DNA from 4 places in the Streptomyces huasconensis genome. Region 3 is predicted to be linked to each of the others. Evidence: riboswitches for the same ligand, from Rfam matches in the RefSeq annotation. Region 3 holds a riboswitch; each other region holds the start of a gene.

Region 1 (7,082 bases), 2.3 Mb from region 3:
GTGCGCGGCGCATGGGCGGTGTCCTTTGGTGGGGTGACTACGAGCCTAGAGACTTCACGTGCGTTGCGGGAAGGGGCACCTGCCCGGGTCCGTCAGAGATATTCCGTGGGGATGACCGCCTCGCCGCGCGACAGCTGCGTCGCCGACAGGGGCAGGCGGGCGCGGGCGGCGGCGTGCCGGTCGCGGACCGCGTCCAGCGGCTCACGGGCGATGACCTGGCCGCCCTTGACCAGCTCGACCAGGAGCTGGGCGTCCGCCAGCTCGGCGGGCACGGCCCCGGTGCCGATGACCTCGGCCTCGGCGACGCCGTGCTCATCGGTCCGCCGCGCGGCCCACTTGCGGCCGCCCACGGAGCTCTTGGCGCCGAGCGACTTCTTCGCCACCGGCTCCAGCGGGGCCTTGGGGTCGGCCGAGTGGGCGCGGGCCACCAGCTTGTAGACCATGGAGGCCGTGGGGTGCCCGGACCCCGTGACGAGCTGCGTGCCCACGCCGTACGCGTCCACGGGCGCCGCCCGGAGCGAGGCGATGGCGTACTCGTCGAGGTCGGAGGTGACGACGATCTTCGTCTCCGTCGCGCCCAGCTCGTCCAGCTGCTGGCGCACCCGGTGGGCGACGAGCAGCAGGTCACCGGAGTCGATGCGCACGGCGCCAAGCTCCGGCCCGGCGATCTCGACGGCCATGCGGACGGCCTCGGTCACGTCGTAGGTGTCCACGAGCAGGGTGGTGCCGCGGCCCAGCGAGTCGACCTGCGCGCGGAAGGCGTCGCGCTCGCTGTCGTGCAGCAGGGTGAAGGCGTGGGCGCTGGTGCCGACGGTCGGGATGCCGTAGCGGAAGCCGGCGGCCAGGTCGGAGGTGGTGGCGAAGCCGCCGACGTACGCGGCGCGGGACGCGGCGACGGCGGCCAGCTCGTGGGTGCGGCGGGCGCCCATCTCGATCAGCGGACGGTCCCCGGCGGCCGAGGACATCCGGGAGGCGGCGGCCGCGATCGCCGAGTCGTGGTTGAGGATGGAGAGGATCACCGTCTCCAGGAGCACGCACTCCGCGAAGGACCCCTCGACCCGCAGGATCGGCGAGCCCGGGAAGTAGACCTCGCCCTCCGGATAGCCCCAGATGTCGCCGCTGAAGCGGTAGCGGGACAGCCACTCCAAGGTGGGCTCGTCGACGATGCCGCGCTCGCGCAGGAAGCCGAGGACGCCGGCGTCGAAGCGGAAGTTCTCGACGGCGTCCAGGACCCGGCCGGTGCCGGCCACGACGCCGTAGCGCCGCCCCTCGGGCAGTCTGCGGGTGAAGACCTCGAAGACCGAACGGCGCTCGCCCGTACCGGCTTTCAGCGCCGCCTGGAGCATCGTCAGCTCGTACTGGTCCGTGAAGAGGGCCGTCGAGGGAACGTCCACCGGCAGGCCAAGGTCCGCTGTGTTCATGCGAAGGATGCTACCCGCATCTCGTCACTCTGACGATTTCCGGGCCCGTTTGTGCGCCTGCCCCCTGGGAGTGGCAGCATGGGACAGGTGAGTACGGCTCCCGCAGAGATCACCCGCCCGGCCTCGGACGAGGAGGCGTTCGTCGTCCCCGAGCCGGACGTCCCCTGGATCACGCTCGTGCACAACGACCCGGTCAACCTCATGAGCTACGTGACGTACGTCTTCCAGTCGTACTTCGGCTACTCCAAGGAGAAGGCCACCAAGCTCATGATGGACGTGCACCAGAAGGGCCGCGCGGTCGTCTCCACCGGCAGCCGCGAGGAGATGGAGCGCGACGTACAGGCCATGCACGGATACGGGCTGTGGGCCACCCTCCAGCAGGACCGCAAGTAGCGGCGGACCGGAAGCAGCGACGCATCTGATGCCAGGACAATTCGAAGCGATCCCCGGGGGCGGCGCCGCCGTCACGCTCGACGAGGTCGAGATCTCGATCATCCGTTCCCTCGCCGTGCAGCTCCTGGAGCTGATCGGTCCGGGCCCGGGCGGCGAGCCCTCCGACGACCCCCTCGCGGAGCTGTTCGCCGAGGGCCCGAGCGAGCCGCCCGCCGACCCGGTGATGCAGCGCCTGCTGCCGGACGCGTACGGCGGGCCCGGCAGCGAGACCGGGGACGTCGGACGCGACGAGGAACTGCGGGCGTATTCGGCCGAGTTCCGCCGCTTCACGGAGAATGACCTGAGGGCCAAGAAGCGGGACGACGCGCTGGTCGTGATCCGTTCGCTCGACGCGATGGCGTCCTCCGGCGAGGGCGGAGCTGTCCTGAAACTGTCGGTGGAGGAGTCGCGGCACTGGCTCGGCGCCCTCAACGACCTCCGGCTCGCGATCGGCACCCGCCTGGAGGTCACCGACGAGAAGGACGCCGATCTGCTCTACCGGCTCCCCGACTCCGACCCCCGCAAGCCGATGGTGATGGCCTACCTCTGGCTGGGCGGACTGCAGGAGACGCTGGTCGGGACGTTGCTGGACTGAGCCGGACCGAAATCCGGTGCATAGGGCAGCGAAATTTGCTGTACTGGACACCTTCCGTTCACGTGGCCGGTGCTTCGCTCAGCGGACGCTCAAATCCGGATAACGATCCCGTCACTTCATTGCCCGAGTTTGCGGCACGAAGAGACCTTTGTCCGCTTCTTCCTGTGGTGTGCGTCACAGGTGGCTGATTCCCTCACTGTTGCCGCCGTGATAAATCTTCACGACCGCTCGGTGACGCCACCCATGTCACCGAGGGCGCTCGGGCCGGCAGACCGCCGGTAGCACTCCATATACATCCGGGGGGATCAGGACCTGATCCGCAGCCATCAACGCGAGACGCGGGCGCGGATCAGCATGGAGAAAGGCGTCACCATGACCTCAGTGCAGGTCGAAGAGCAGCACGACGGGCACGACGGCAATGGTGCCGTGCAGGCCGCGGGCGGCCCGTCCGGCGAGGGCGAGGGCTACCAGCGCGGTCTGGGAGCCCGGCAGATCCAGATGATCGCGATCGGCGGTGCCATCGGCACCGGCCTGTTCCTCGGCGCGGGCAAGGCCATCCACAAGGCCGGCCCCAGCCTCATCCTGGCGTACGCCATCGCGGGCCTCGTCATCTTCTTCATCATGCGGGCACTCGGCGAGCTGCTCATGTACCGCGCCGTGTCGGGCTCCTTCTCGGAGTACGCACGCGAGTTCATGGGCCCGTTCTTCGGATTCGTGACCGGCTGGACGTACTGGCTCTTCTGGGTCGTCACCGGCATCACCGAAGTCACAGCGGCCGCCCAGTACATGCAGTACTGGACACACGACTCGTTCCCACAATGGGCATACGCCCTTGTCTTCACGGTCATCCTGTACGGCGCGAACCTCATCTCCGTGAAGCTCTTCGGTGAGCTGGAGTTCTGGTTCTCGATGGTCAAGGTCACCGCCATCATCGGCATGATCCTGATCTGCGTCGGCATCCTCACCATCGGCTTCTCCGACGCCGGGGACACCGCGACCGTGGCCCACCTGTGGAACCAGGGCGGTTTCTTCCCGAACGGCATCAGCTCCACGCTGATGACGCTCCAGATCGTGATGTTCGCCTTCCTCGCCGTCGAGCTGGTCGGCGTCACCGCGGGCGAGTCCAAGGACCCGAAGACCGTTCTGCCCAAGGCCATCAACACCGTGCCGTGGCGCATCGCCGTCTTCTACGTCGGCGCGCTGATCATGATCCTGTCGGTCGTGCCGTGGACGCACTTCCAGCCCGGTGTCTCGCCGTTCGTCGCCGCCTTCGAGAAGATGGGTCTGGGCGTCGGTGCCGCGATCGTGAACTTCGTGGTCCTCACCGCCGCGCTCTCCTCCTGCAACTCCGGCATGTACTCCACCGGCCGCATGCTGCGCGACCTGGCGCTCAACGGCCAGGGCCCGAAGCTCTTCACCAAGCTCACGAAGAACGGCCTACCGCTGTTGGGCACCACGTTCTCCGCCGCGTTCATGCTGGTCGGCGTCTGGATCAACTACCAGTGGCCGGGCGAGGCGTTCAACTACGTCGTCTCCTTCGCCACCATCTCCGGCATGTGGGCCTGGATCATGATCCTGGCCTGCCAGATCCGCTACCGCCGCAAGGCCGACCGCGGCGAGCTGCCGCAGTCCACCTTCCGGGCCCCGGGCGCCCCGTACACCAGCTGGTTCGCCCTGCTGTTCATCGGCATGGTCATCGTGATGATGGGTGTCGACAAGGACGCGCGGATCTCGCTGTACGCCGCCCCGGTCTGGGCCGCGATCCTCGGGGTCACCTACCTGGTCCTCAAGAGCCGCAACCCGCAGGCCGCCGCGTTCAACAAGCGCAAGATCGGCGCGGACAGCGTCTCCGTCACCAAGGACTGACCTCTCCGCAGAGGCCGCTGTCCAGCATTCGGGCCCGCCCGTACCACACTTCGGTACGGCGCGGGCCCTCTGCTTATCCTGGCGCCATGCTGACCATCACCCAGGCCCTCCACGACCAGATCGTCGCGCACGCGCGCCAGGACCACCCCGACGAGGCGTGCGGCGTGGTCGCGGGCCCGGCGGGCACCGGCCGCCCCGAGCGGTTCATCCCGATGCTGAACGCCGCGCGCTCGCCCACGTTCTACGAGTTCGACTCGGGCGACCTGCTCAAGCTCTACCGCGAGATGGACGACCGCGACGAGGAGCCGGTGGTCATCTACCACTCGCACACCGCGACCGAGGCCTACCCCTCCCGCACCGACATCACGTACGCCAACGAACCCGGCGCCCACTACGTCCTGGTCTCCACCGCGGACACCGACGACGCGGGCCCCTTCCAGTTCCGCTCGTTCCGGATCGTGGACGGCGAGGTCACCGAGGAAGACGTAAAGGTCGTACAGGCATACTGAGCTTTACCCATGAGGCGGCAGGACCCAGGAAGCCGGTGCGAGCCCGGCACGGTCCCGCCACTGTGACCCCACCCCCACTCCGGGGCGGGGGAGTCAGGAACTGACCTGCCGCCTTTGCTCCACACAACGCAGGGGACGCGGAAATCCCCTGGAGGAGGCAGTTCAGCCATGTCCCGCGCCCTACGCGTGCTCACCGCCGCGGCCCTGCTCGCCCCGCTCGCCGCCTGCGGCTCGTCCGGCTCCGGTGACGCCAAGCCCGCCGCCAAGGCCCCGGGCTTCCCGTACACCGTCACCAACTGCGGCGTGAAGACCACGTACGAGGCGCCGCCGAAGCGCGCCGTCACCATGAACCAGCACGTCACCGAAGTGATGCTGGAACTCGGCCTCAAGGACCGCCTGGCCGGCACCGCCTACCTCGACGACAAGGTCCTGCCGAAGTACGAGAAGGCGTACAAGTCCGTCCCCGTGCTCGCCAAGGAGTACCCCTCCTACGAGAAGCTGCTCGCCGCCAATCCCGACTTCGTCTACGGCGGCTACGCCAGCGCCTTCCTCGCGGGCGACGGCCGCAGCCGCTCGGCCCTCGCCAAGTCCGGGATCAAGAGCCGCCTCAACGTCGAGGGCTGCGCGAAGCGGGCGATCACCATGGACGACGTGTACCGCGAGGTGCGGGAGGTCGGCGCCACCTTCGGGGTGCGCGAGCGCGCCGAGAAGTGGGTGAGCGGGGCCAAGCGCGAACTGGCCGCCACCGCCGAGAAGTCGAAGAGCGACAAACCGGTCTCCGTCTTCGTCTACGACAGCGGCGACAAGACCGCGTTCACGGCGGGCGGCCGCGGCATCGGCAACGACATCATCGAGCGCGCGGGCGGCCGCAACGTCTTCGCCGACGTCGACAAGTCCTTCAGCGACGCGTCCTGGGAGAAGGTCGTCGAGCGCCGCCCCGAGGTCATCCTCATCCTCGACTACGGCGCCACGACCGTCGCCCAGAAGAAGAAGCGCCTCCTCGACGACCCGGCCCTCGCGGACGTCCCCGCCGTCAAGAACGAGCGCTTCGCGGTGCTGCGGCTGTCGGACGTGGTCACCGGGGTACGGGCACCGGAGGCGGTGAGGAAGCTGGCGGGCCAGCTGTGACCTCCCTTGCTGAGCCTGTCCGGCGTTTGAGGACGAGCCCGAAGGGCGATAGACGGGGGTCGAAGGGGCGCCGCCTCTTGATCCTGACGGCACTCACCGCGGCCCTCGCGGCAGCGACTGTCGCCGGCCTCGCCCTGGGCTCCGTCCGCATCCCGCCCGGCCAGGTCCTGGAGATCCTCACCGGCCGGGCGGAACCCTCCCCGTTCCGCACCATCGTGCTGGACGTCCGCCTCCCCAGGGTCCTGCTCGGCGCGGCCGTCGGCGCCGGCCTTGCCGTCATCGGCACCGTCCTCCAGGCCCTGGTCCGCAACCCCCTCGCCGACCCGTTCCTCCTCGGCGTCTCCTCGGGCGCCTCCGTGGGCGCCGTCAGCGCGATCGTGCTCGGCGGGATCTTCGGCCTGGGCACCGCCCTCAGCACCACCGTCACGATCCCCGCCGCGTCCTTCGTCGGCGCGCTGATCTCCCTGGTGCTGGTCTACGCCCTGGCCAGAGGCGGCGGCGGAGGCTTCGCCACCGGGCGCCTGATCCTCGCCGGGGTCGCCGTCTCGTACATCCTCACCGCCCTCACCAGCCTCATCCTCGTCACCGCCGACAGCGCCGACCACCTCAAGGAAGTCCTGTACTGGACGCTCGGCGGCCTCGGCAGCGCCCGCTGGGACATGCTCGCCCTGCCCTGCGCCGTCCTCGCCGTGGGCACCGCGCTCCTGGTGGCGCTCGCCCGCCCGCTGGACCTGCTGCTCGTCGGCGAGGAGGGCGCCACCGTCCTCGGCCTGGACACCGCCCGCTTCCGCGCCGCCGTCTTCGTCCTCGCCTCGCTCCTGACCGGCGTCCTCGTCGCGTACAGCGGCGCCATCGGCTTCGTCGGCCTGATGGTGCCGCACGCCGCCCGCATGCTGGTCGGCGCCGCACACCGCGCGCTGCTCCCGGTGGTGGCGCTGATGGGCGCGGTCTTCCTGGTCGCCGCCGACCTCGCCGCGCGCACGGTCGCCGCGCCGCAGGACATCCCCGTCGGCGTCCTCACGGCGCTGACCGGCGGCCCGTTCTTCCTGTGGCTGCTGCACAGGAGCCGTACGCACGAAGGGGCGCCCGCGTGAAGCTGTGCACCGAGGACCTCGGCTACACCACCCCCGG
Region 2 (7,082 bases), 2.2 Mb from region 3:
CCGGAACACAAAGGTATTACCCCCGTATTGTGTGTGCCTGTAATTGTTCATTCATGCGCGGGTGGTGCTCACCGGCCTGACGTCCCGGCGTCGACCGGGTCTGAACCACCCGCACGGCCCCCCGTTTGACCGCTGCCGGGATGCGGGGAGCGGGGCAGGGCGTGAACCTCGTAGGACAGGAGGTTCACGATGCGTATATGTTCCCTCGCTCCTCGTGCGGCCGGGGTGGCGGCTCTCATAGCGGTCGCCCTGCCCGGTGGGGTGGCCGCGGCCCACGAGGACGGTTCCGTGGACGCCACCGTCACCCCCGCGAGCGCGGCGCCCGGCGCCTCCGTGGAGGTGCGTGTGAGCGGCTGCGAGGGCGCCACCGGATCGGCCGGCGCCGGTGCCTTCGAGGGGGAGGCGAAGCTCACCGGGCGGGGCGGCGACGATCTCCACGGCACCGCCACCATCCGCAAGGGCGTCACCGGGTCCTACGAACTCACCGTCATCTGCGACGGCCACCCCCACCAGGGCGTCGGCACCGTCCGCGTGATCCAGCGCAACGCCCAGCCGAGCGCCCCGGTGCGCGCCGGTGGCGGCGGCACCGCCCGCCTCACCTCGGCGGTGTCCCCGGAGGCCGACGGCGCCGACGAGGCGGGACCCGGCACCCGGCACGCCGTGATCGGCCTCATCCTCGCCGGGGTCGCGGCGGTCGCCGTGGCGTTCCGCAGCGTCCGCCGGCGCCGCTCCGAGTGACGGGCGGGACGTGAGCGTGTCCGGCGGCGAACGCCCGTCCGGGTCCGGACGCCTGCTGACCGGCGTCGCCTGGGCGATCCTCCTCGTGGGCCTCGCGCTGTGGGGCAGCGGCGTCGCGAACCTCCCCGGTGGCCTCTCCGGGCCCGCGACCGGCGACGTGGCGGCGGTCGGCCGCCCCCACGCCGTCGAACTGCCGCCCGCCCACGAGCCGTTGGCGCCCGCCCGGCCCCTGCGGGTCGAGGTGCCGTCCCTCAAGGTCGGCGCCCCGGTGACCGCCCGCGGCCTGGACGCGCGCGGCGCGATCGACCCGCCGCCGTTCGCCCAGGGGGACACCGTCGGCTGGTACGGCGGCGGCACCCGCCCCGGCGCCCCCGGCGCGGCCCTCTTCGTCGGCCACGTCGACACCGAGACGGACCCCGCGGTCTTCTACGACCTCAGCGCGGCGCGCCCCGGCGAGAAGATCGACGTGACCCGCGACGACGGCACCGTCGCCCGGTTCACGATCGACGACGTCCAGGTGGTCACCAGCGACCGCTTCGACGCGCGGAAGGCCTACGGCCCCCATGAGGAGGGCCGCGCCGAACTGCGCCTGATCACCTGCGGCGGCACCTTCGACCGGGCCACGCGCGCCTACACGGCGAACGTGATCGTCTCGGCGTACCTCACGGGCGTACGCCGCTAGGGCCTGTCTGACAATTCCCGTCTGCCTCGCGACGCCATGCACGCTCCCCCGAGCTCTTCGAGCAGGGGGTGCCCCCACTCGCCGCACCGGGCGCAGAGCCAAGTACATCCAGTACGAGGCCCTACGCCCGGCACGCCGAGAGCACGCACCTGACGCCGCGAGGCCGCCCTCCGGGCGACGACGGGAATTGTCAGACAGGCCCTGGGGGCGGCCCGTAGCGCTAGGCGGCCTGCCGCCCGGCCAGTGCCGGGGCCGGAGCCGTCGTCGCGGCACCTCTGGCCGCGCGCACGCCGAGACCGCCGAAGACCGCCGCGAACACCGCCCACAGCAGGGCGTGCGAGGCCAGCGACAGCATGCGGAAGTCCCACAGCAGCGACGCGTCGACCGGCACCGGGTCGGGGTTGCCCGGCAGCAGGAAGAGCGCCGCGAGGACGGCGACCGCGGTGAGGGCCGTCGCGATGTGCCGCACCGGTTCGGGGCGCGCGGCGAGGCGCACGTACACCTGGCGCACCAGGAACATGCCGAGCACGCCGATGACGACAGCCGCGAGCCAGAGCGCCTGGCGGTCGCCGACGGTGCCCGCGTCGCCGACGCCCGGCGGGTTCGCCGGATAGCGCAGCCCGGGCAGGAGCGAGACCGCGAGGAAGGCCGCCGCGGAGAAGGCCAGCGCGCGCGGCCACGGCAGGGCGCGCGGATCGCGCCGGTGCACCGCGGCGTACGCGACGGCGAACAGCACGCCGACGGCCAGGCCCGCGACGACCGCGGTGACGACGAGACCGCCGTGCTGGGTGGAGCGGCTGAACAGCTCTTCGTGGTGCTGGACGGCCTGGGCCGCGCCGTGCGCGTGCTCCTCGGCGGCCGCCCGCTTCTCCTCGGCGCGGATCGCGCGGTCCATCAACGGCTCGGCGAGCAGCAGGGAGAAGAGGCCGGCCGTGAGACCCGCCGCTCCGCCCGCGGCCAGACCGCGTCCGAGCAGGGGAAGTACAGGGGAGGAAGGTGCTGAGGGCATGGTGCTGATGTCCGTCCGCCCGGTCAGTGGCACGGGGCACCGAAGAGGTGCCGGCCGTCGTGCGCGAACTCGTGGAGGTAGTCGCCGGTCGCCGAGATCAGCGAGCCGTTGTCCATGAAGACGGCGTAGAGCGCGATGAGCGCGACGACCGCGGCGGCCGAGGCGATCAGCCAGTCACGGGTCCGCGTCACGGCGGCCTGGCTCGCCGTGGTGTCGGTGTGCGGAGCTGCGGAGTGCAGGGACATACCGGGTGGGCCTCCTTCTGGGGTTTCCACGCCCCATGGCAGGAGGACGACGGGTCAGTTCCTGACTTCCGCGTACGAGCGTGCGTACGCGGTCACAGTGGCGGGACCGTCCCGGATTCGCACCGGGTTCCTGGCGACCGTCGCCTCGATGTATGGACTTGTCGTCACGGAGAGTCCCAGCGCGTCGCGTCCCTGTCAACACCCGTCCCTGTCGACACCCGCTGGCCGGAGGTGCGCTGTGTCAGGATGGGGATACGGACAGTGCACCCGAGGGGGAGTGTATGTACCGAAACGACACCGGCCGCGGACGTCGTTCCGTGGCCAGGGGGGTGAGGACGGGGGTGGTGCTCGCGGGGGCCGCGCTGCTCCTGTCCGCGTGCTCCTCCTCCGGTGGCGACCCGGGGGAGAACGCGTCGGGGCCGCCCGCGGAGCAGCAGCCCAGGAGCAAGAACCCGTACTGGGTCAACCCGGAGGGGAACGCGGCCAGGCAGGTCACCGCGTACGAGAAGGACGGCGAGCGGGACGACGCCGAGCTGATCCGGAGAATCGCCCGCCGGCCGGTCGCCGAGTGGCTCGTCCCGGAGAACGCCGAGGACCAGGCGCGCGGCTTCACCGAGGCCGCCGAGAAGGCCGGCCGGGACGCCCTGCTGGTCCTCTACAACATCCCGCACCGCGACTGCGGCCAGTACTCGGGCGGCGGCGCGGCCGACGGCGACGCCTACCGCGCGTTCGTCGACGAGGTCGCCCGGGGCATCGGCGACCGGCGCGCCACGGTGATCCTGGAGCCGGACGCCGTACTGCACATGGTCGACAACTGCACGCCGGAACAGTTCCACGAGGAGCGCTACGACCTCCTCGGCGGCGCCATCGAGAAACTCACGTCCCTGAAGAACACGAAGGTGTACCTCGACGCGGGCAACGCGGGCTGGCAGAACCCCGACTCGCTCTGGGAGCCCCTGAAGCGGTCCGGCGTCGAGCGGGCCGACGGCTTCTCGGTGAACGTCGCCAACTTTCAGACCACCGAGGCCAGTACGGAGTACGGCAAGAAGCTCTCGGCGAAGATCGGCGGCAAGCCGTTCGTCATCGACACCGGGCGCAACGGCAACGGCCCTTACGACAAGGGCAAGGACCCGTGGTGCAACCCGCCGGGGCGGGCGCTCGGCGAGGAGCCGACGACGGAGACGGGCGATCCGCTCGTCGACGCCTACCTGTGGATCAAGCGGCCGGGGGAGTCCGACGGGACGTGCCGGGGCGGCCCCAAGGCGGGCGAGTGGTGGCCGGAGTACGCACTCGGCCTCGCAAAAAACGCCGGCTGAGGGGAGCGCCCCGTAAGGGGCGCGGGGAACTGCGCGCTCAGCCCAGGAAAAGCCGCAGTTCCCCACGCACCCGCCCGATTTGACCTCTACGGCACGCGAACCCACCGAGCCCGGCTCGGAGTCCCCTGATCATCCGTGACGAAAAGCATGTACCACCCGGACTCCACCAGACTCCGATTCCTCGGAACCGTCACGGAAACCGCCCCTTTGGACGTCTTCAAGTCCAGCGCGATCGACGTCTGGTCGATATCCGTGACATGAGTAGACGCACTCGGCCGAATCAAGCGGGCCGTCTTGATGGAGGACGCGTGCCGCGTCGGAAACGTACCGGACTCCCCTCGCTCGATCGTCTCAGGCCCCCGGCCAAGGCCCGGCCGCGCACCGCGGTAGAGGTACGGCGGCGTGTAGATCTCGATGCGCTGCTCGAAGACGCCCGGCTTGGTGTCGGCCTCGTCGGCGAAGAGCGGGTCCGAGCCGAAGAACATCACGCGGCCGTCGGGCAGCAGGACCGACCCGGAGTGGTAGTTGCGGCCGACCAGCGGGTCGGCGACCCTGCGCATCTCCCCGGTCCTCGCGTCGTAGATCCGCGCCTGGCGGATGTCGGAGTCGCCGCGCCCGCGGTAGTCCTGCGAGCCGCCGGAGATCAGGACGGTGTCGTCCGGCAGCGTCGAGATCTGCGGGTAGCGCGTGCCCTTCTCCAGGGAGGGCCCGTCGACGAACCGCGGCTCGTCCGCCGTCAGGTCCACGACGCGGGTCTTCTCGCTGGACCGCTTGGACTCGCCGACACCGCCGCCGCCGACCACCATGTACTTCTGGTCCTGGGCGGGCGGCAGCTCGACCGTGCCGGAGGTCTCCAGGAGATGCTGGTCGCTCAGGCCCGGGACGCCCTTCCATGTGTTGGTCCGCAGGTCCCAGATGCCCGGCTTGCGGCCGACGTCGGCGGGGCCGTACCCCGCGTTGGAACCGGAGTAGAAGAGCCTGCCGTCGGTCATCTGGAAGATCGCCGGGTACGTCGGGAACTGCCGGACGCCCTTGGTGTACGTCCACTTCCTGGTTCTCGGGTCGTACACCTCGTTCTTGCCCGGCACCAGCTGGCCGATCTCGTCCAGGCCCGAGGTGGAGAGGATGCGGCCGTCGGTCAGTGTGGTCAGCGTGGGGTACCAGCGGGCCTCGTTCATCGGGTCGACCTTGATGTACCGCTCGGCGACCGGGTCGAACTCGAAGGCGTCCTTGATCCCCTGGAAGTCCTTCTTGTCCAGGGCGAGTTTCTGGGCCATGCCGTAGACGTTGCGCCGGTCGGTGCCCTTCATGCCGTGGACGCGGTAGTTGTCCTGGGTGCCCGTCTCGTATGCGGCGCCGCTCCTGGCCGCCTCGACGTAGACCCGGCTCAGACCGGCCTCCGTACGGAGGAACTTCCCGGTCCGCTTGTCGAAGACCTTCTTCGCCTTCTCCACGAGGATGTTGTCCTGGGAGACGAACGTCCTGCCGTTCTTCTTGCCGGTGAACTTCGTGCCGGCCGGGATCGTCTTCGGCTCGTCCGGGTCCTCGTTGTGGACGATCATCAGGCCGCCCGCCTTGGTGACGTCGCCCTTCAGCTTCTCGTAGCGCTGTGTGCCGCCCGCGATCAGCAGGTTGCCGTTGCCCAGCTGGGTGTGGCCCGTGCAGAACAGGTCGGTGGGCGTCGGGATCTTCTTGATAGTCCCCTTGACCGGGTCCCACAGCCGGGTGTCGAACTTCTTCTTGTCGAAGTTGTCCTGGTCGTTGCCGGAACCGGCGACCAGCAGGACCTTGCCCGTGTGCAGGAGGGCCGCGTGGATGGTGTTCTGGCGGTACTCCTCGGGGAACTCGACGATGTCCCAGTGGCCGTTGTCGGCCTTGTACCCCGACTGGTTGATCTTGTAGTCGTGGTACTTCTCGGAGCCCACCCGCCACAGCCACGGGCCGTTCATCCCCGCCAGCGCGAGGACGACCGCCGCGCCGATCGCGATGCGGCGGACGCGGCGGCGACCGGAACGGTCCCTCATCGTTCACGTCCCCCGAGGCCCCCGAGTTCCTTGCGGGACATCTGCAGCGTCTGCTCGGAGGAGGCCCAGCTGGGCCTTGGCCGAGGCGCGTGCGGGGCCGGACGCCGCCCCTGCGGAGGTGCGGGGACCGGCGGCAGCGGGGCCGCCTTCCGCCGCTCCTCCCGCATGCCCCACCGCCAGACGAAGACCGGCGCCGCCGTGATCAGCAGGGCGAACGAGGCCCAGATGATCATCGCCGGGTGGGCGTGGCCGTACACGAAGGAGGCGGCCATCGAGGCGCCGAAGACCACGATGAAGAACAGGTGGATGCGGAAGGTCCCGAACAGCGTGTCGGGGCTTGCCGAGTCGCCCTTGGGCGTCACCACGAACCTGCTCTTGCGGCGCAGGGCCGCGTCGAGCAGGGAGCGCGCGTAGACCGGGGCGGAGAGCGCCGACATCACCATGCCCGCCACACCGCCGGAGCCCTCCGGCTCGTGCGGGGAGACATTGTGCCTGCGGTTCCAGACGTAGAGGCCGATCTGCAGCGCCGAGGCGTTGCCGTACAGCATCAGCCAGATGGTCGGGTCGATGTTCACGCCGGACGCGCCGAGTCCCAGGAACAGCGCGCAACTGAGCGCCGCCAGAATCCAGTTCAGGGCGGCCATCGGATAGAAGATGACCATCATCGTGTAGTTGAAGAGACGGCCGGGCGGCAGCGAGAACGGCGCCTTCCAGAACTGCTTGAGGATCGTCTCGTACGTCCCCCGCGACCAGCGCAGCTGCTGGGTGAAGAAGTCCGTCCAGGCGTTGGGGCCCTCGCCGACCGCGAGCACGTCGGGCGTGTAGACCGACTTCCACTTCCGGCCCGTCCGCGGGTTCGTCGCCCGGTGGATCTCGAAGCCCGTCGCCATGTCCTCGGTGATCGAGTCGTACAGGCCGCCGATCTGCCGCAGCGCCTTGACGCGTACGGCGTTGCTCGTGCCGACGAACATCGGCGCGCCGTAGGCGTTGCCCGCCCGCTGGATCAGCGCGTGGAAGAGGAACTGCTGCGACTCGGCGGCCTTGGTGACGAAGTTGTCGTAGTTGCCG
Region 3 (7,082 bases):
ACGGAAGGGCCACGGCGGTCGCCCGAGGGGTCCAGCCCGCGGCCAAGAGCAGCATGGCGGCCCAGCAGAGCTGGCCCGTCATCGACTGGGACATCACGAACATCACCGCGGGCCGGGGCGAGCACGCGACGCGCTACTGGAACCTGATCGACGCACTGCACCAGAACAGCTACGGCGACGCGACCAACACCGGCAGCGGGCTGGTCCAGCAGACCACTCGCAACACCAATCGGCTGATCGAGGTGCGGGTACGGAACGAAGGACGTGACCTCGTCTCCGTCTACCTGTGGGCCGACAACCTCTATGTCGCGGGTTTCTACTCGCCCGGCGCGGGCATCCACTGGGCCTTCCAGGACGGCCGCCAGCAGCAGTTCCAGCAGGACCTGGGCGTGCCGGTGCGGTTCATGCCCCGCAACGGCAGCTATCTCAGTCTCAACGGCGGTACCTCGCGCGAGAACCTCTACCTCGGGTCCACCAACATCTTCAACGCGCTCTACGACCTGCACAACGTCCGCGAGTGGAACGAGACGCGCGTGGACCGGGGCATGCTCATGGCCATCACCATCTTCTCGGAAGCCGCCCGCTTCGGCCCGATCTTCAACCGCGTCTACGGCAACATCAACGGCTTCACCAACTACCAACTGAGCCGTGACTACGCCGACATGGAGAACCAGTGGGGCGCCCTGTCCCGAGCCGCCCACAGCTGGCGCCAGGGCCGCCCGGCGACGGTCCGCCTGATCGGCAACAACGTCACGAGCTTCGACAGGCTGCGCCAGGTGGTCGGCTTCGTGGAACTGCACGGCTCGGAAGCGCTGCTCTAGGGCGTGGTCCGCGTGCTCGATGGCCACCGGCAGATCCGCGACGTGCGGTGCCAGGCGCTGTCGCAGATCCTCGAACCGCTCGGGCCATCGGGGATCGTGGTCACCGATCAGGATCACGTGACTCGGCGGGCAGGAAGGTCACCTGCGGCGCGCCTGTGCGGGGGTGGACGGTGACCTCGCTCGCGACCCCGTACACCTCCTCCAACAGCCGCGGGGTGAGGACCTCCGCGGGCGCCCCCGAGGCGGTGACCCTGCCGTCGCGCAGGACGTAGAGGCGGTCGCAGTAGTACGCGGCCAGGTTGAGGTCGTGCAGGGCGACCAGGACCGTGGTCGGCAGTTTTCGCAGGGTGCCGAGGACCTGCAGCTGGTGTCGGACGTCGAGGTGGTTGGTGGGCTCGTCCAGGACGAGGAGGGACGGCTGTTGGGCGAGGGCGCGGGCGATGAGCACCCGCTGGCGTTCGCCGCCGGAGAGCCGGTCGAAGGGGCGGTCGGCCAGGCCGGTGGCGTCCACGGAGGCGAGCGCCGTTTGGATCAGGGCCGCGTCCTCGGCGGTGTCCCCGTCGAGCAGTCGTTTGTGCGGGGTGCGGCCCATCGCGACGACCTCCCGCACCGAGAGGTCGAAGCCGGCGCCCGACTCCTGCACGACGGCCGCCACCGTACGGGCGAGCTGTCGCACCGGCAGGGACCAGGCGTCGGTGCCGTCGACGCTGACCCGGCCGGTTTCGGGGCGCAGGACGCGGTAGACGGCGCGCAGCAGGCTGGACTTGCCGCTGCCGTTGGGGCCGACGAGGCCGATGACCTCGCCCGGACGGGCGGTCAGGGAGACGTCCTCGACCAGCCGATGGGCGCCGGCGGTGAGTGTGATGCCGGTGATGACGAGTTCGGTGGCGGTCATGCTGTGCCTCGCTCGTCGGTCCGGCGGGCGCTTCGGCGCATGAGCCACAGGAAGAACGGGCCGCCGCACAGGGCCGTGAGCACGCCGACGGGTATCTCCAGGGGTGCGGCGACGATGCGGGCGGCGATGTCCGCCCAGATGAGGAAGACCGCGCCGCCGAGCGCGGCCGTCGGCAGGACGCGGCGGTGGTCGCCGCCGACGAGGAGCCGGACGGTGTGCGGCAGCATCAGGCCGACGAATCCGATGGGACCGGCCGCGGCGACCAGGACGCCGGTCACCAAGGACAGCAGGACGAACATCCGCGCGCGGAACCGGGCCACGTCCAGGCCCATCGTCGTCGCGGCCTCCTCGCCGGCCAGCAGCAGGTTCAGGTTGCGGGCCTGCGCCATGAGGACCCCGGTGCCGAGGAGCAGGGCGGCGCTGGGGAGCCAGAGGGTGTCCCAGCTGACCCCGCCGAGGCCGCCGAGGGTCCAGGCGAGGACGGCGCGGGCTTCGTTGCCCCGGTCGGTGGTGAGGAGCAGCAGGTCGAGTACGGCGGTGAGGACGGCGGCGATGGCGACACCGGCGAGGACCAGCCGCGTGGAGGTGATCCGGCCGCCGGTGCGGGCGGTGGCGTAGACGAGGAGAAGGGCACCCAGCGCGCCGGCGAACGCGGCGACCGACAGGGACACGGGGCCGAAGAGGGTCACCCCGAACACGATCACCGTCACGGCGCCGAGCGAGGCGCCGGAGGAGACGCCGAGCAGGTAGGGCTCGGCGAGCGGGTTGCGGATCAGGGCCTGCAGTGCGGTGCCGACCACGGCGAGGCCCGCGCCGGCCACCGCGCCGAGGAGCACCCGAGGCGCGCGGACGTCCAGCACGATGGTCTCGCGCGCGCGGGACCAGCCCGGCTCCGCCCCGTCGGCGCCCAGCGCCTGCGTGACGATGCCCCACACCTGGCCGGGCGGCACCTGGACGGAGCCGATGGCAAGGCCCGCCATGACGGAGAGCACGAGGAGGACGGTCAGGGCGGTGAGGGTGACGACGAGGCCCGGGCCTGTTCTGCGAACGTCCCTTTGGCCTCCTCTTACGGTCCGCTCGGCGCCGGTTCCCGTGTCGGTGGCGGAGGCCGTCACCCGAAGCTCTTGGGGTGGATGCCGCGGGCCAGGTCCTCCACCGCGTACGCGGAGCGCACGCCGACCAGGGTGGCGGTCAGGGGCAGCACGACGAACCGCTTGTTCCTGATGGCGGGCACGTCCTTGAGAGCGGGCTGCGCGAGCAGGAATTCCTTCTTCTGCTCGATGCTGCCGGCGCCGGCGTAGTCGTAGATCGCGATGACCTCAGGCTTGCGCTCGACGACTTGTTCCCAGGAGACGTCACCGAAGACGTCGTCGAGGTCGGCGAAGACGTTCTTGCCCCCGGCAAGCCGGATCAGTTCGGTGCCGAGGCTCTTGCCACCGGCGGTGAAGGCGGTCTTGTCGCCGCTGTCGTAAACGAAGACGGGCACGTCGGGCTCGTCCGCGACGGTCTTCGCGGCCTTGTCGACCCGGGCCTTCAGGTCGGACACCAGCTGGTCCGCCCGGTCGGACACGCCGAAGATCTTTCCGACGGTGCGGATCTCCTCATACGTGTCGTCCATCGTCACCCGCTTCTTTCCGCAGTACTCGCGGTTGAGGTGGGTGTCGATGCCCGCGTCCCGGAACGCCTTGCGGGAGCGGCCCTCCTTCTCGTCGAAGGCGCTGCCGTAGCCGCCGTAGACGAGGTCGGGTTCCTTGTCCAGGACGGTTTCGAACGACGGCTCCTTCTTGGCCAGTTCCGGAAGGGACGCGAAGTCCTTCGCCAGTTCGGGCAGGACGGCGGAGTCCGGGAAGGCGGTGCCGGCCATGCGGTCCTTCAGGCCGAGGGAGAGCATCAGCTCGGCCGGGTGCTGGTGGATGGTGACGACGCGGGACGGCGGCTTGTCATACGTCGTCTTCACGCCGCAGTTGTCGATGGTGACGGGAAAGCCCGCCGCCCGGGAAGCCGTTGCCTTCCCGTTCCGGGCGGTGTCCTGCGACGAGCCGCATCCGGCGGCCAGCAAGGCCGCGCACAGGGCGAGGGCCGCGGTGCAGCGGGCCCCGCGCTTGCGGACAGGGGTGAACAACGGGGGACGGGTGTGCACGTGAAGCCTCCTGGGGAGTCCGCGCTCCTCGGATCGGGCCCGCGACAGGCCAGTGTCCTGACTCCCGGATCGACGCTCCCCTTGCCTTCCCGCGTGGCGCGCAGTGGCATGCCGAAGGGTGCACTCCCCGGTCACAGTGGCGGGACCGTGCCGGATTCGCACCGGCTTCCTGTTCCCCGTCGCGGTGATGACCTGGTGATCCTACGATCTGCCGGGCGCCGCTCAAAAGGGCGTGCGGGCCCCTTCGCACGCCCCCCCCCCGGGCCTCGCTCACTCCTCCCGGACCGCCCGCAGCACCAGGCGCTCGGCGTCCTGGTCGTAGGGGCGGGCGTCGAACCCGCCGAACACCTCCACCCGGCCGAACCCCGCCTCCTCCACCATGTGCCGCAACTCCACCGCGCTGTACACGAACCACACCAGGGTGGCCCGCGTCACCCGCTCGCCGCGGACCAGAACCCAGTCGCTGCGCAGCCGCGCCCAGTCGTCCAGCACGGTGTCGGTCTGCACCAGCAGGTCATCGCCTCGCTGGACCACCTTCGGCGGAGTGACCTTGCGGGCCAGCAGCTCCTTTCCGGCGAGGTCCAGGACGAGGGTGCCTCCGGGCGCCAGGGAGGTGTACATGGTGCGCAGCATGCGCGCGTTGTCGGCGGGGTCCTCGAAGTACCCGAAGGAGGTGAACATGTTGAGGACGACATCGAAGGCGCCCGGTGGCTCGTAGTCGCGTGCGTCGGCCCGCACGTATGTGACCCGCACCCCGGAGTCGGCCGTGTGTTTGCGCGCCCGGTCCAGCATGGCCGGGCTCAGGTCCACCCCGGTGACGTCGTGGCCGCAGCGTGCGAGCGGGACCGTGAACACGCCGGTGCCGCAGCACAGGTCCAGCACCCTGGCACCGGTGGGAAAGGAGAGCAGGGGAGAGGTCGCCAGCAGTTCCTCGGCCTGCGCGTGGCGCTGCTCGGAGAAGAGGAAGTCGTGGAACTCGGTCCAGAAGTCATCGTCCTGGAAGCCGCCCGTTCGTGCCATGCGGTCTCAGTGCTCCTTCGTCGTCGTCATCATGCGGGTGGGGTGTCTCGCCGGGCGCTCGCGCAGCGTCAGCAGGAGCAGAAGCAGGGGCAGCAGTACGCACTGTGCGGCGGCCAGGAGCCAGAACCAGCCGGTGTTCCCCGCCTGTTCGGTGAGCCCGTACACCTGTCCGCCGAGCACTCCGCTCGCGCAGGCGCCGAGCCCCGCGGCCAGCCGCTGCTGGCCGAAGACCACGGCGTCCGAGCGTGAGCTGCGGTGCAGCGCCTCCAGGTCGTTCTTGAGGAACAGGACGATGTCGCCCAGGGTGATCAGCGCCCCGCCCGCCAGCAGCGCGGGCCGGGTGCCGATCGCGAGGACGGCCAGCCCGGCGGCCAGACCCGTGAAGCCGACCGCGAGGGCCGTCGCGTAGGGCATGCGCCGGATCAGGCCGGACGCGAGGGGCTGTACGACGATGACCAGCGTGAAGCAGAGCAGCAGGACCAGGCTGTAGAACGTGCTGGTGGCCCGCTCGACGGCGTACACCGCCAGGAAGTGCTGGAAGTGGAAGTAGAGGTAGAAGGCGAGCGCGTTGGCGGCGAACGGCAAGGCCGCCACCCCGGCCAGCAGCCCCTGCCCGGCCGGCTGCCCGCCTGACTCCCCGGCCCCCGCCGCCGGGAGCCGCGCGTGGCCCGCGGCGACCAGGACGAACAGAGCGGTGACGGACACGAACAGCCAGCCGGGCGAGGACAGCACGAACGGCCCGGCGACCAGCGGCCCCACCGCCATGCCCGCGTTGAGGGCGGCATTGCCCGCGGCCAGGAACGCCGGACGGCGCTCGTCGTCCACGCCGTGCACGAGGTACGCCTTGTTGGCGGGCAGATACAGCGCGGCGCCGCAGCACGTCAGCACCAGCGCCCCGACAGCCAACGGCGGCCAGCGCAAGGCCAACAGGAGGCCGACGAATCCGGCGGTGCGGATGATCAGAGCCCACAGCATCGTGCGGCGCAGCCCGATCCGGTCCGCCAGGGCCCCGCCTACGATCCCTCCGGAGAACTGCACGAGGGACGCCGCGGCCAGCACGACACCCACCGCGCCGAGCCCCATCCCGAGCCGCTCGTGCAGGAACACCGACATGAACGGCAGGACCATGAAGCTGCCGAGAGGGATCAGGAACGAGCTGAGCAGCAGGAAACGCAGCGGCCCGTCGAGCGGGAACAGCGTGGCCCGCACGCCTTCCCCGCCTGGTACGCGTTCACCCACCGGACGCCTCGCGGTCGGGGGCCCCGGGCGGCGGAAGCGGCTCGGTGAGCACCCGTACGGCGTTGGCGGCGGCCACCGCGTGGTGCGTGGCCAGTTCGGCGGTCTCGGCCTCCGCGTAGACGATGCCCGCGTAACCGCGGCTGTCGGCCAGGTGCTCGATCGCGTCGCCGACAGACCTGACCGGGTACCAGGCCGGCGACCCCGGCATGTCGGTCAGGCGGTCCAGCCCGGCGACGCCGGTGAACACCCCGGGCGCGGCCGGGTAGCCCAGTACGAAGGCGACGGCCGGGCCCCCGGGCAGTTCCGCGTCCATCAGGCGGGGACGGCGGCCCAGCGCCGTCTCGATCATCGCCTCGTACACGTTGACACCGAGCGCCCGGCACATGCCCTCGCCGACCAGGGCGCCACCGATCCGGGGGTTGATCTCGACGACCTCCGGGCCGCCGGTGGTCAGGACGAACTCCACGTGCGCGAAGCGGTCGGTGTAGCCGATCGCCGCGAGCACCTCACCGAGCCACCGCTCCAGCACGGCCCGCCGCGCCTCCGGGAAAGCCACGGGGAACGCGGTGATCTCCTCCCGGAAGTGCGGCTCCGGTGACATCAGCCGGCTGGAGACGCCCAGCAGCCGGCTCCGGCCCGCCCAGGTGAGGGTCTCGGCGCTGTACACCGGTCCGCTGAAGTACGGCTCCGCGAACAGCCGCCCTTTCAGCTCCCGCCCGGCCGCCTCGTCCAGCGCCGCCGCCAGTTCCGGTTCGTCGCGGACCAGCCAGACGTTCTGGCTCCCGGTGCCCGCCGTGTCCTTCAGGACGGCGGGCAGACCGACCTCCTTGAGCAGCACCTCTTCGGTGCCGCGTCCCGTGACGTCCATGGCGCGTCCGCGCGTCAGCCCGGCGTCGTGCAGCCGGTTGCGTACGGCCGCCTTGTCCCGGGTCAGCCGCAGGACGGCCGGATCAAGGCCGGGCAGGCC
Region 4 (7,082 bases), 1.4 Mb from region 3:
TTCGACAGCTCGGGCGGCTTCACCTCGGTCCTGGTGACCTTCCCGTCCTCGTAGTACTCAGCGGGGATCGGCTTCTTGTACGCCAGCAGCTCGTCGACGTACCCCTTCAGCTCCTTCAGCGTGAACCCGGAGAAGATCTGCGCGGCCCACGGATAGCAGACCTGGTCGTCCACCTCGCACAGCCGGTTGTAGTAGCTGTAGAGGCTCTCCTTGTGCGTGGCCGTGTCCTTGAACGGGACGACCTTCAGGGAGGGGTCCATGGTCGTGCGGGTCAGCACGCCCTTCATCTCCAGGAAGGGCAGCAGCGACTCCTCCAGGTCGTTGCGGTACGAGGTGTTGTCCGCGTCGAAGACGGCGTACGCGCCCTTGTGGTCGTTGGCGGCGATGACCTTGCCGAGCTTCCTCGCGACCGGCTTCGGCCAGTGCGACAGCTCGCGGGCGGTGGCGGCCGAGCCGTCCGCCGCCGTCGCCTCGCCCGCGGGCCACAGCGCGCCGCCCGCGAGGACGGCGGCGACGAGCGCCCCCGCGCCACCGACGATGAAGGCCCGCCTGTTCTTGGCTCGTACTGCCATGTTTCCCGTGTCCCGCCGTTCCTGAGTGCGATGTGCGGCCCCGTCCGGAGCGGCGCGCCATGCTATGGGCGATGCCACGCGATTCCCATGATCGAAGTCACCGGGCGGGGAGGGCATGGGGCGGGTGGTGAGGGGTAGCGGAGAGGGCCCCGCGTCGCCGGGGGCGTACCGGGCGGTCGCGAGGTGGGCGGGCCGCGCATCGGGCGATCGCGAGGTGGGCGGGCCGCGCATACTGGGACGCATGGGCACCCGTGAGTTCGTGCGGGCCGTTCCCCGGCTCGACGGCATGGTCGTCTCCGCGGTCGGCTACCGCACCGCGGGGCAGCAGCCCGCCCTGCACCGCGGCCTCCCCTCGCCGTACCTGACGGTGATCTTCTCGCTGGACGGGGCCATCGCCACCGGCGGCACGCCCGCCCAGGCGACCGGCGCCGACGCGGTCCGCACCGACATCGTCGTGGGCGGCCTGCACCAGAGCCCCGCCTACGTCCGCCAGCCCGAGCACGAGGCAGGCATCCAGCTCGCCGTGCACCCGCTGGCCGCCCGCACGCTCCTCGGCCTGCCCGCCGCCGAACTGGCCGGACAGCTCGTCACCGCGGGCACCGACGTCTTCGGCGCCCGCGCCGCAGAGGTCCGGGAGCGGCTCTGTGCCCTGGACACCTGGGAGGACCGCTTCGCCGCCCTCGCCGCCTACCTGCGGCAGCGCGCGGACCGGCCCGCCGGAGCCGTGCGCCCCGAGGTCGCCGAGGCCTGGGCCTGGTTCGCCCGGCACCGCGGCGCTGGCACCCTCGGCGGCCTGTCCCGGCACGTCGCCCTCAGCGAGCGCCGCCTGACCGCCCTCTTCCGCGCCGAGACCGGGCTGAGCCCCAAGCAGGCCGCGCGCCTGATGCGCTTCCAGCACGCCAAGAGCGCCGTGACCCGCGCCGTCGCGGCGGGCGGCCCGCCCGACCTCGCCCGGGTCGCCGCCGACACGGGCTACTACGACCACTCCCACCTCGTACGGGACTTCCGGCAGTACACGGGGGTGAGCCCCACCGGCTGGCTGGCCGAGGAGTGCCGGAATATCCAAGCCGGGGCGCACGGCGACGGCGAAGAGTGGAAGCCATGAACACCACACCTGACACCACCGACACCACTGACGGCATGTCCGAGGCCCCGCGGCACGAGCCGCTCACCGCCCCCGCCCCCACGATCTGGCCGGCCCTCCAGGCACAGGACGCCCCCGCCCTCATCGACTTCCTCGTCGACACCGTCGGCTTCCTGCGTACGGCCGTCTACGAGGACGGCGGCCGGATCGCCCACGCCCAGCTCGACTGGCCCGAGGGAGGCGGCGTCATGCTCGGCTCGTACGACCCGCAGAGCGCCACCGCCGCCTGCGGGAAGCCCGGCACCGCCGGCGCCTACGTCGTCACCGACCGGGTGGACGACCTGTACGAGCGCCTCCGCGCGGCCGGCGTGAAGATCACCACGGAGATCGAGGACAAGCCGTACGGCAGTCGCGAGTTCGGCATCCAGGACCCGGAGGGAAACCGCTGGTCCTTCGGCACCTACCGGGGGGAGCCCAGGCCGGGGCAGGGCCGGTGAGGGCGCGTGATAACTTGCGCAAGCCAGTCAAACCCACACCTGGGCCAGGGAATCCGGTGCGAATCCGGAACTGACGCGCAGCGGTGAGGGGGACGGGCGGGGCCACGGCCACTGGGCGTCTTCGGACGTCTGGGAAGGCGCCCCGCCCGGCCGATCCCGAGTCCGAAGACCTGCTGGCGCCTCCGCTCGCACACCGGGCGGCGGAGGTCGTGACGCAGACCAGGCTCCGCGTATGAGCCGTGAGACTCAAGGGATCGCGTGTCCTCGACAGCCCGTATGTCCGCCGCCCTCTGTACCGCACTGCTCGCGCTCACCGCGTGCGGGGGCGGCGCCGCGCAGAAGTCCGAGGGCAGGAGCGCCGACGGCTACCCCGTCACGGTCGCCTCCTGCGGCAAGGAGGCCACGGTCCAGGCCCCGCCGCAGCGCGCCGTCTCCCTCGACCAGGGCTCCACGGAGATCCTGCTCTCCCTCGGCCTCGCCGACCGCATGGCGGGCACCGGCACCTGGACCGACCCGGTCCTGAAGAACCTGGAGAAGGAGAACGCCAAGGTCGAGCGGCTCGCCGACCGCTACCCCTCCCTGGAGAAGGTCCTCTCCAAGGAACCGGACTTCGTCAGCGCCTCCTTCCTCTACACCGTCGGCAAGGGCGGCGTCGCCGACCGCACGAAGTTCACCGAACTCGGCGTGCCCGTCTACGTCTCGCCCACCGACTGCGCGGGCAAGGACAACGACGGCGGCGGCGACGGCAAGCGCGTCAAGACCCTCACCATGGACACCGTCTACGGCGAAGTACGCGACCTCGCCAAGGTGTTCGGCGTCGAGAAGCGCGGCGAGAAGCTGATCGCGGACCTGAAGAGCCGCGTCACGAAGGCCACGAAGGACATCGAGGCCTCCGACGCGACGCTCCTGTACTGGTTCGCCAACTCCGACGCCCCGTACATGGCGGGCTGCTGCGGCGCCCCCGGCATCATCACCCGCGCGCTCGGCGCGCAGAACGTCTTCGACGACACCCGCGAGGAGTGGCCCCAGATCAACTGGGAGACCGTCGCCGACCGCGACCCCGACGTCCTCGTCATCGGCGACCTCACCCGCAAGTCGCAGTCCGCGGAGAGCGCGGCGGCGAAGATCAAGTTCCTGGAGTCCAACCCGGCGACCAAGAACCTCACCGCCGTGAAGAAGAAGCGCTACATCCTCCTCAGCGGTCAGGCCATGAACCCCACGATCCGCACGGTCGACGGCATCGAGCAAGTGGCCGCCGGGCTGCGGAAGTTCGGACTGGCGAAGTGAGCCCGGCCGCCCCCGCCGCCCGGCAGGGGCTGCTGTGGCTGGCCGGCGGCGCCGCGCTCGTCCTCTCGATGGCGGTCGCCGTCACCATCGGCCCCGCCGACATCTCCGTCCCCGACGTGTTCTCGGCCCTCGCCGCGCACCTCGGCTGGGGCGAGGCAGGGCTGACCCCCCTCCGGGACGGCATCGTCTGGAACCTGCGGCTGCCCCGCACCCTGCTCGCCGCCGTCTGCGGCGCGGGCCTCGCGGTCTGCGGCGCCGTCATGCAGTCCCTGCTCCGCAACCCCCTCGCCGACCCCTTCGTCCTCGGGGTCTCCTCCGGGGCGTCGACCGGGGCGGTCGCGGTCGTCGTCCTCGGCGTCGGCGGGGGAGCGCTGTCGATCTCGGCGGGCGCCTTCGTGGGCGCGCTCTGCTCCTTCGCGCTCGTCCTCCTGCTGAGCCACACGCTCGGCGGCACGACGGACCGCGTCGTCCTGTCGGGCGTCGCGGCGATGCAGCTCTTCTCCGCCCTGACGTCATTCGTCATCCTCACCGCGGGCGACGCGGAGACCACCCGCGGCGTGCTGTTCTGGCTGCTCGGCTCGCTCAGCGGGGCGGGGTGGACGGACGTAGGGCTGTGCGCGGCCGTCCTCGCCGCGGTCCTGCTCGTCTGCCTCGGTCACGCCCGTACACTCGACGCCTTCGCGTTCGGCCAGGAGGCGGCGGCGACACTCGGCGTACGGGTGGCCCGCACCCGCCTCGTCCTGCTCTGCGCGACGGCGCTGCTGACCGCCGTCCTGGTCAGCTCGGCGGGCGCCATCGGCTTCGTCGGCCTGGTCCTGCCGCACGCGGCCCGCGCCTTCACCGGCTCGGGTCACGCCCGGCTGCTCCCGGTCACGGCGCTGACCGGTGCGGTCTTCCTGGTCTGGGTGGACACCCTGGCCCGCACGGCCCTGGACCCGCAGGAGGTCCCGGTGGGCGTCGTGACGTCGCTCATCGGCGTACCGGCGTTCGTGGTGGTGCTGTACCGGACACGGGGGGCGACGACATGACGTACGGAACCACGGCTGCGGCCGAGGCGGGACTGCGCGCCGACCGGGTCACCCGGGCGGCCGGCGGCCGGCTCATCGTCGACGGGGTCAGCCTCGCCCCGCCACCCGGTGCCACCGTGGGCCTCCTCGGCCCCAACGGCTCCGGCAAGTCCACACTCCTGCGCATCCTGGCGGGCGTCCTGGCCCCCGCCTCGGGGGTGGTCACCCTGGACGGCAACCCGCTCGCCGCCACACCGCGCCGCGCGGTGGCACGCCGTATCGCGGTGGTAGAACAACACGCCACCACCCAGACCGAGTTGACCGTACGAGACGTCGTACGGCTCGGCCGCATCCCGCACCGCCGCGCCTGGTCGGCCCCCACGCCCCACGACGAGCAGGCGGTACGCGAGGCCTTGGCCCGCACCGGCCTCACCGAACGCGCCGCCCAGTCCTGGCACACCCTCTCCGGCGGCGAACGCCAACGCGTCCAGATAGCCCGCGCCCTGGCCCAGGAACCCCGCGAACTCCTCCTGGACGAACCCACCAACCACCTCGACATCCAGCACCAGCTGGATCTGCTCTCCCTGGTCGCCGACCTCCCCGTCACCAGCGTGATCGCCCTGCACGACCTCAACCTGGCGGCGATGTTCTGCGACCACGTACTGATCCTCAAGGAGGGCACGGCGTACGCGGCGGGCACACCGGCGGAGGTGATCACGGAGAAGCTGATCGCCGAGGTCTACGGCGTCCGCGCGGTGGTGACCCCGGGCGACCCCACCCCGACCGGCGGCCCGCCGGTCCCGTCGGTCCGCTTTCTGCGGGGCCCGGTGGCCATCCATCCGGGACGGCGCCGGTAGTCAGCCCAGCGACTTCTCGATGGCCTCGAAAATGTCCGCGTCAGTCTCCTGCTGCCAGGTCGGAAGGTCAGGCCAGTCGGCCACATACCCCGGCTTCGGCTCATCGAAATGCCTGAACATCTGGGCTGTCCAGCATGTGGCGACGAAGCGGCTCTTCTGCTCCCGCGACAGCCGGGCCGTGGTGCCTCCGCTGATCTCCACGAAGTGGCGGACCTGCTCGTACACGGAGCCCGCCGCCTCACGCTCCCACTGTGGGGTGTCGTCCCAGGGCGTGACGTAGCCGGCCTTCGGCTCTCCCGGAAAGTGCTGGCGAACTCCCGTGATCCAGGCTTCCCGGAACAGTCGTGCACCCTCGGTCTGCGACATGCCTACCCCTCTCGTCACGGCGCGCTCAGAGCGGCGATCTCGACCCCCAGCTCCGCCACGCGTGGGTCGCGGCCCAAAGAACCGAACTCGTCGCACAGGGCCTGGAGTCTACGGGCGACATACCCGGACCCGGAGGCTCGGGCCAGGCGGAGAGCCTCTTCGCCGTACGCCAGGACCTGCTCGGCGTCCCGCCGCTTGGCGCCGATGGCAGCCAGGTCGGTGAGCACCGCCGCACGCCGACGGTACGAGTGGCCCGAAAACACCTCAGAAGAGACTCAGTCCACCTCGAGAGAAATGCAGGTGATCGACGTGCGCCCCAACCAGCAGATGCGAGACCTCGGCATCGTCCAACACGGCGCCGGCATCCTCGTCGAACCGGCCCGCGCCTTCGACCTGCCCGCCGAATGCGACGAGGCCGCACGCATCACGGGCGAACTCTTCGCCGCCGTGGAACGGATCGGCCGGGTCCACCCCTTCGCCAAGGGCATGGGCATCGCGGCCCCGCAGCTCGGCATCGGACGTGCTGCCGCCGTCGTCCAGCCGCCCGGTGACGCCCCCGCCGTGGTCCTCTTCAACCCGCGGATCACCGCCCGCTCCGAAGAGGTGGATGAACAGTACGAGGGCTGTCTGAGCTTCTTCGACGTACGCGGCCTCGTACCCGCCCCTTGATGATCACGGTGGAGACGACGGTCTTGGCCGGCGAGACCATCACGACCGCGTACGAACGCGGTCTCGCCCGCCTCGTTCACCCATGAGGTCGACCACCTCAACGGCCTGCTCTACTCCGCCCGCATGCGATCTGGTGTCGAACCGATCCCCGTGGAGGAGTACCGCCAGACAGGCAGCTCATGGGTGTACGACGGCATCTGAGCCTCTTCAGCCGAAAGGGCCGCTACCCCTCCCGGGAGTAGCGGCCCTCACAGTGATGCCTAGATGTCGAAGTACAGCTCGAACTCATGCGGATGCGGCCGCAGCTGGATCGGCGCGATCTCGTTCGTCCGCTTGTAGTCGATCCACGTCTCGATCAGGTCGGACGTGAAGACCCCGCCCGCCTGGAGGTACTCGTTGTCCGCCTCCAGGGCGTCGAGGACCGCGGGGAGGGAGGTCGGGACCTGGGGGACGCCCGCGTGCTCCTCGGGGGCCAGCTCGTAGAGGTCCTTGTCGATCGGCTCGGCCGGCTCGATCTTGTTCTTGACGCCGTCGAGGCCCGCCAGGAGCAGCGCCGAGAACGCCAGGTACGGGTTCGAGGACGGGTCCGGCGCGCGGAACTCGACGCGCTTGGCCTTCGGGTTCGAGCCCGTGATCGGGATGCGCATGGCCGCGGAGCGGTTGCGCTGGGAGTAGACCAGATTGACCGGGGCCTCGAAGCCGGGGACCAGGCGGTGGTAGGAGTTCACCGTGGGGTTGGTGAA

What was found. Region 3 has a riboswitch for cobalamin ahead of J2N69_RS02990 (ABC transporter substrate-binding protein). Riboswitches for the same ligand answer to the same signal wherever they lie in the genome.
Positions count from the first base shown of each region.
Region 1: linked by a shared signal. The riboswitch ahead of J2N69_RS13300 (ABC transporter substrate-binding protein) and the one ahead of J2N69_RS02990 (ABC transporter substrate-binding protein) in region 3 are both predicted to bind cobalamin.
Region 2: linked by a shared signal. The riboswitch ahead of J2N69_RS12940 (CbtB domain-containing protein) and the one ahead of J2N69_RS02990 (ABC transporter substrate-binding protein) in region 3 are both predicted to bind cobalamin.
Region 4: linked by a shared signal. The riboswitch ahead of J2N69_RS09515 (ABC transporter substrate-binding protein) and the one ahead of J2N69_RS02990 (ABC transporter substrate-binding protein) in region 3 are both predicted to bind cobalamin.

Region 1 is NZ_CP086119.1:2,947,926-2,955,007, reverse strand. It holds gene J2N69_RS13330 (isochorismatase family protein) at 1-13, opposite strand, end outside; gene J2N69_RS13325 (nicotinate phosphoribosyltransferase) at 93-1,421, opposite strand; gene clpS (ATP-dependent Clp protease adapter ClpS) at 1,500-1,814, shown strand; gene J2N69_RS13315 (DUF2017 domain-containing protein) at 1,843-2,448, shown strand; gene J2N69_RS13310 (amino acid permease) at 2,821-4,314, shown strand; gene J2N69_RS13305 (M67 family metallopeptidase) at 4,401-4,823, shown strand; cobalamin riboswitch at 4,826-4,946, shown strand; gene J2N69_RS13300 (ABC transporter substrate-binding protein) at 4,992-5,951, shown strand; gene J2N69_RS13295 (FecCD family ABC transporter permease) at 6,029-7,045, shown strand; gene J2N69_RS13290 (ABC transporter ATP-binding protein) at 7,042-7,082, shown strand, end outside.
Region 2 is NZ_CP086119.1:2,881,925-2,889,006, reverse strand. It holds gene J2N69_RS12955 (hypothetical protein) at 190-738, shown strand; gene J2N69_RS12950 (class F sortase) at 755-1,420, shown strand; gene J2N69_RS12945 (CbtA family protein) at 1,641-2,429, opposite strand; gene J2N69_RS12940 (CbtB domain-containing protein) at 2,453-2,674, opposite strand; cobalamin riboswitch at 2,710-2,851, opposite strand; gene J2N69_RS12935 (glycoside hydrolase family 6 protein) at 2,956-3,990, shown strand; gene glxA (radical copper oxidase GlxA) at 4,077-6,014, opposite strand; gene J2N69_RS12925 (glycosyltransferase family 2 protein) at 6,011-7,082, opposite strand, start outside.
Region 3 is NZ_CP086119.1:682,307-689,388, reverse strand. It holds gene J2N69_RS03005 (ribosome-inactivating family protein) at 1-821, shown strand, start outside; gene J2N69_RS03000 (ABC transporter ATP-binding protein) at 922-1,716, opposite strand; gene J2N69_RS02995 (FecCD family ABC transporter permease) at 1,713-2,831, opposite strand; gene J2N69_RS02990 (ABC transporter substrate-binding protein) at 2,828-3,856, opposite strand; cobalamin riboswitch at 3,887-4,083, opposite strand; gene J2N69_RS02985 (class I SAM-dependent methyltransferase) at 4,127-4,876, opposite strand; gene J2N69_RS02980 (MFS transporter) at 4,883-6,085, opposite strand; gene J2N69_RS02975 (ATP-grasp domain-containing protein) at 6,108-7,082, opposite strand, start outside.
Region 4 is NZ_CP086119.1:2,109,149-2,116,230, reverse strand. It holds gene J2N69_RS09530 (HAD family hydrolase) at 1-572, opposite strand, end outside; gene J2N69_RS09525 (helix-turn-helix domain-containing protein) at 814-1,677, shown strand; gene J2N69_RS09520 (VOC family protein) at 1,713-2,153, shown strand; cobalamin riboswitch at 2,161-2,345, shown strand; gene J2N69_RS09515 (ABC transporter substrate-binding protein) at 2,430-3,440, shown strand; gene J2N69_RS09510 (FecCD family ABC transporter permease) at 3,509-4,468, shown strand; gene J2N69_RS09505 (ABC transporter ATP-binding protein) at 4,465-5,304, shown strand; gene J2N69_RS09500 (hypothetical protein) at 5,305-5,670, opposite strand; gene J2N69_RS09495 (hypothetical protein) at 5,685-5,897, opposite strand; gene J2N69_RS09490 (peptide deformylase) at 5,965-6,339, shown strand; gene glnA (type I glutamate--ammonia ligase) at 6,600-7,082, opposite strand, start outside.